DNA from 2 places in the Clostridium sp. JN-9 genome. Region 2 is predicted to be linked to the other one. Evidence: riboswitches for the same ligand, from Rfam matches in the RefSeq annotation. Region 2 holds a riboswitch; the other holds the start of a gene.

Region 1 (3,217 bases), 420 kb from region 2:
AACTCATTTTGAATATAAATAAATATAGCAAATAAATATAGTAAGGTGAATACATTGGACAATAATGAATTCTATACTTTTAGTGAATATATGAAAAAGGAAAATAAATTATTAACTGCTTCAATGCAGGATTATATGGAAATGATTTATAGATTATATAAAAAAAACGGATTTATAAGAATTAATGAATTATCCCAGGCCCTGAATGTACACCCTCCATCTGCTACCAGCATGGTACAAAGGCTGGCTGATCTAAAGCTTTTGAATTATGAAAAATACGGTGTAATAACATTAGAGGAAAGCGGTAAAAAATTGGGGGATTATCTTCTGAAGAGACATAATACTATAGAAGCCTTTTTAAAAATAATAGGAGTTCCTAAAGATTTTGTTTTTGATGATACTGAAAAAATTGAGCACACTATAAGTAATGAAACTTTAGAGCGTTTTAGCGATTTTACTTCATTTTTTAATAAAAATCCAAATGTACTGGAAGATTTTCTAAAGTTTTGTTCAAATAAAAAAGTTAATCTATAACAGATTAACTTTTTTTCCTGTAACTTCTTATATACTGATTAAAATTCCATTCACTTAAAAAGTTTTCAGCTGAATTATAGCCTGATAAATATAATTCTTTGGATTTTTCTTTACTTATATTAAATTCAGTAGTTTTAACCCCCATAGTTGGTATGTTAATGGTTCTAACCTTGTCTTTATTTGTGATAAATGTTTCATCACTGGTGTAAATAACAGAGTCCAGTAAATCCTTTGTAAATGTAAGTATGTTATTTTTTTTAATTTTACCAGGATCTGAATCAACTAATTTAAATCCTATTGTGGGCCATCTGGGTATTCCATCCACATCAAAAAGCCACACAGGAAAATTGCTAAATATTCCCCCATCAACCATATAATCTAAATTATCTTTATAATTCAATGTAACAGGCTGAAAATAGTATGGAAGGCTTATGCTCATTCTCACAGCTCTGGCTATACTAAACTCTTTTGCATCAATATTGTATTCCTTTAAATCATCAGGAAATATTACAGCTTTTTTTCTTGTAATATCAGAGATTATTACTTTTAGTTTGCAATTATTGGAACTGCATATATTTTTAAATTTAGTTCTTCCCTTTTTTTGAAAAAGATTATTTAGAAAAATTTCTATTTTATCTCCTGAATAAAAACCGTATTTTGTTAATAAATTAAATGTATTTTTTATGAATGAAATCTGTTTTAAACTTTTTCCATCTACAAAACTTAAATAATCTATTCCAGGAATTATTTCTTTTAATTCCTTACCTGTATAACCTACAGCCAGTAATGATGCTACTATTGCTCCTGCAGATGTTCCTGCTAGTCTCTGCCACTTAAAACCAGCTTCCTCCATTTTACAAACTGCACCTACAAATCCTATTGCCTTAACTCCTCCGCCCTCAAAAACCCCATCAGCATTCATAACTACTCCTAAAAAAGTTTATATATTAAGTATATGTAAATTATTTTAAAATGTTAGTTGTCCACTGATATTAACATATTATTATTAAAAAAACTAAAGCTCCCTATATGAATCATAGAGAGCTTTATTGTTATGCACTTTTAATTATTCTGCTTAATTGTTTCATTGGAAGCACAGCCATAATTGCAATACAAATGCCGCCTTCCACTGCCATAAATGGGCCATTTATCATTAATGAATAAACTGCAGGAGACATTCCATCTGGTGCAAAGCTTCCAAAGAACACCATGCCGGAAATAAAATGACATATGAATCTTCCTGTAACAGCTACAATGGTGCCTGTTATTTTCTTATTGGGAAAATATCCTGCCAGCCCTAATGCCATAAATGGCAGTGGATAGTCAAAAAGGACCTGTACTGGATGAAGAATGTAAGGATCAAATATCAATGTCAGTATACCATATAAAAATCCAGTTAAAAATCCCACTTCTGGTCCATACAAGAAAGCCATTAACAAAATTGGAATCATACTTCCAAGTGTTATACTCCCACCCTGAGGCAGATGATATATTCTAAATACCTTTAGAACACATGCTAATGCTAAAGCAACTCCAATTTGAGTAATTGTTTTAGTATCAAGCTTTATCTTTCTAACCTTGATAGCTGCTATTATTATAAGCAGCCCTGCTATTAAAGCAAATATTGATGTTGGATGCTTTAATATTTCTGAAATGTTTTTTGAAAATGCCATAAATAATACCTCCTATTTGCACTGAGGTACCTACGCAAAAAAACCGTATTCCAACGATGAAATACGGTGTAGTCTTAAAAGATTACATTACTTTCCTACGCTGGTATTATCCAGATCAGGTATAAGGGTTAACGAATAAGTCGTCTCTCAGCCAACCGGCACCCCCAGTACTTAATTAAATTATATGAATATTATACTGCTAAAGCCCCTATTTTTCAATAAAATCATGCAAAATTAATTTTTTTTTATGATTGATTTATGATAATGTCTTAATATACCACATATGATTATGTCCCAAATGCAAAAAATATAGTATAATGATACCTCAAGAGAATTGAGGTGGACATAATGAGAAAGGTAAATTTAACTATGAAAGAAAATGATAAATATACAACTATAAAGAAATTGGTCGAAACAAATGGAAACAAGAAGAGGGCATCCCTTTATCTAAGCTGCTCTATTAGACATATTAATAGAATGATCAAAGGATATCAGGAACAGGGAAAGGCTTATTTTATTCATGGTAATCATGGGAGAAAACCAGTCCATACACTTGATGATGAGACAAGACAATTAATTATTGACCTTTATCGTACCAAATACTCTGATGCTAATCTCACCCACTATTCTGAGTTATTAGAGAAGCATGAGCATATCAAAGTATCCATTAGCACCATCCGTTCAATCCTTATGCAGGAATTCATCCTGTCTCCTAAGGCTAAGCGTGCTACAAGGAAAAAGGTTAAAGCTCAATTAGAGGAATTGAAGAATGTAGCCAAATCTCCAAAAGAGGTTTCTAACATTCAGAATGCAATTATTGCAGCTGAAGATGCACACCCGAGGCGCCCTAGATGTGCTTACATAGGTGAGATGCTCCAGATGGATGCTTCACAGCATCTTTGGTTCGGTAAGAATAAAACCCAATTACACATTGCTGTAGATGATGCTACAGGTGCTATTATGGGAGCTTATTTTGACTCACAAGAGACCCTAAACGGGTATTACCATGT
Region 2 (3,217 bases):
CAGCATATAATAAAATTATCAAAATTCCATAGTGATTTAGTTATAAGATTAACTGAATTTGCTGCTGACTTTATCATAACTGCTGTCCAGCCTATTAACTGAAGCACATTTAAAATAGAAAATAAATATGAACCGTACACTCCAAAGGAAATGCTGGTAGAAGTTATGGCAGGTATCTTTTCTCTTGTTCCAATTATACCTCCCATAACAAAAATACTTACACCAATTAAATGTCCAATTAAAATCACAACTAATCCAGCTTTAAAGCCTAAGGGTGCAATTAACCCTCCAGTAAGTATCTCTGCAATTGATACTGCTGCTCCAAACCATAAAAACAAAAATGTAAAAAAGCCTATTCTTTCTTCTGTATTACTCATTCAGCATACCTGCCCTTTTATATAGTGTATAAAAATGATTTGTTGGCCCAACACCGTGGCCAATGTCTAAAGAATGCTCAATAGCCACTGTTATATATTCCTTAGCTTTTTTTACAGCATCAATAATATTAAGACCCAGTGCCAATTGTGATGCTATGGCTGAAGATAAAGTGCAGCCAGTTCCATGGGTATTTTTTGTATTAATCCTATTTGACCTGAAATAGGTTATATTTTCACCGTCATAAAGCACATCGGTAGCATCATTTTCTAAATGTCCTCCCTTAAGCAGCACATTACTGCAGCCTAATTTATATATTTCCTTTGCTGCTAATTCCATTTGTTCTATTGTGTCTATATTTTTTATGTCCCATGAAATTTCCTTTAATATTTCCTCTGCTTCAGGAATATTGGGAGTTATGATAGTAGCCAAGGGAATTAAATCCTTTATCAAAGCTGTTTTAGATTCAGGCTTTAAAAGTGAAAAGCCGCTTTTAGAAATCATTACTGGATCCAAAACTACTGGACTGGGCTTGTACTGTTTTAATTTTTCACTTATAGCCTCAATAGTTGATATTTTAGAAACCATTCCTATCTTAACTGCACTTACCTTAATATCAGTAAAGATTGCATCTATTTGAGCTTTTATAATACTTTCATCCATATCCTGAACAGCAAATACTCCTTTTGTATTTTGTGCTGTAACTGCTGTAATAACACTCATGCCATATACTCCATTTGCGCTAAAAGTCTTTAGATCAGCCTGAATACCTGCGCCTCCGCAGCTATCAGAGCCAGCTATAGTTAATACATTTTTCATAATCTTATCCTCCCCTTTTTATTGGAAATACTAAAGGCGCAAATCTGCAGGATTTGCGCCTAATAATACAATACATTAGTTAACAACTTCCTACGCTGGTATTATCCAGATCAGGTATAGGGTCTAAGAAATTAGGTTCTCACTCTCAGCTGGCACCTCCAGCTCCCCTGTGCTTGACTTTATTCTTTTCATAATAATATCACAAACAACACTTACTTATCAAGATTTTAAACCAATTAATAAATAATCACAATAGTGATTAAAGCCTAATGCTTTATATGCGTTAACAGCAGGAGTGTTATTTTTTCTTACCATAAGGGTGGGTACTTTACCTCTGTTTAATATTCTTCTGCAAATCTCTGAAACTGCAGCTTTACAGTATCCATTTCCTCTATAATCCTTTGAAGTATAGACACCTCCAATCTGATTGATTTTATCAGTAAAAGTTTGTATATTAGCATGGGCAACAGCTTTACCATTTACTAAAACCACCACTGAATCCTCTTCTTCTGATCTTTCATTCATGGTTTTTATGATTTCATCTTTGCTGGTTATTCTATTAAAACCCTGCTCATTTACTTCCTTTAAAAATGCAACAGCAGTATCCAGTGGTAAGTCCTTATCATTAACAATATCTATATTCTGCATAACAAAAGGTTTGAAGTTGTCATTTACAAAATAACTGTCATCAGAATATTCCAGAATAGTTTTATAATCCTTTATTTTTTCATACAAAGGATTTATTAAATCAGCCATTCCTAGTAAAAATGAAAAATTTCTTTCCTTCATTTTTTCACTGAAATATTCAATAGCATCTTTATCATTATAATGAGGAATACAGCTTCCAAGATTATAAAATGGAAGTATTCCTTTAAGTTCTCCATTCTTAAAATATCCATAATAATCCGCTGATCTTCTTATGTCCTTATTATTCTCCAGCCCAAACTGAACCACATTTCCGTAAAGAAAGGTTGTTCCAATAGCATTCATTCTTAAATAATCCATAACCCGATTTTTATCATTATTTGTAAGCAGCCTGAATTCATCTTTCATAAGCATCCCCCTTAAAAATCTTAATGTTAAATTGCAAATTATAATATCATCTTTTAACATAAATGTAAATACTTATTTGAAATTACTTTTAAAATTTGTTAACAATTGTTTAATTTTTGTATAATAATTAAAATTAAACTTATAAAATTTAATAAATGTCTGCTTATTTATATCAAAAATGCTAAATTACTCAGTTTTATCAGCTTGCTTTGCTAAAAATTAAGAATAATGAATATGACATTTTAATTGCAATATGCAATAATTATAAAGAATACATTAACATTATTGTATGTATTCAAAAAGTAATTATATATTTTTTAAGGAGGTTTGTATATGATAGAAAAGAAAGGACTTTCTCACGCAGCTTACGGTGGTACTAAGGGAGAAGATTATGTACCATACGTGCCCGTAACTGAGGCCATGCCAGAGATGACAGCGGTATCAATATTTATGGGATGTTTATTTGCAGTTATTTTTGGTGCAGCCAATACCTATTTAGGTCTTAAAGTTGGTATGACCATAGCTGCTGGTATTCCTGCAGCAATTCTAGCAACTGGAATACTAAAAGGAATCTTTAAAAGAAATAACATTCTTGAATCAAATGTGATACAAGCAATGGCATCAATGGGTGAATCATTGGCAGGCGGTCTTATCTTTATAGTTCCTGCAGTTATTTTACTTGGAACTAAATTAACCATTACTACAATAATAATACTTTCAATATTAGGCGGCTTACTTGGTATATTATTCGTAGTACCATTAAGAAAATATTTAATTGTAGAAGAACACGGGAGACTAGTATACCCTGAAGGTATGGCAGCTTCTGAAGTACTGGTAAGCGGCAGCGCAGGCGGTCATGGATTAAAGACTATGCTTACAGGGCTTTCAGTTGGCGGAGGGTATAAATTACTTTCCGGAGGCTTTGCATTATGGACAGAAGAGCCATCCTGGACAATAAAACCATTCCAGG

What was found. Region 2 has a riboswitch for thiamine pyrophosphate ahead of thiD (bifunctional hydroxymethylpyrimidine kinase/phosphomethylpyrimidine kinase). Riboswitches for the same ligand answer to the same signal wherever they lie in the genome.
Region 1: linked by a shared signal. The riboswitch ahead of thiT (energy-coupled thiamine transporter ThiT) and the one ahead of thiD (bifunctional hydroxymethylpyrimidine kinase/phosphomethylpyrimidine kinase) in region 2 are both predicted to bind thiamine pyrophosphate.

The regions. Positions count from the first base shown of each region.
Region 1 covers NZ_CP035280.1:1,852,700-1,855,916, forward strand. The annotation lists gene EQM05_RS08895 (iron dependent repressor, metal binding and dimerization domain protein) at 55-534, shown strand; gene EQM05_RS08900 (patatin-like phospholipase family protein) at 539-1,456, opposite strand; gene thiT (energy-coupled thiamine transporter ThiT) at 1,587-2,207, opposite strand; TPP riboswitch at 2,283-2,383, opposite strand; gene EQM05_RS08910 (ISNCY family transposase) at 2,556-3,217, shown strand, end outside.
Region 2 covers NZ_CP035280.1:2,276,195-2,279,411, forward strand. The annotation lists gene cytX (putative hydroxymethylpyrimidine transporter CytX) at 1-377, opposite strand, end outside; gene thiD (bifunctional hydroxymethylpyrimidine kinase/phosphomethylpyrimidine kinase) at 370-1,194, opposite strand; TPP riboswitch at 1,264-1,373, opposite strand; gene EQM05_RS10855 (GNAT family N-acetyltransferase) at 1,414-2,247, opposite strand; gene EQM05_RS10860 (oligopeptide transporter, OPT family) at 2,581-3,217, shown strand, end outside.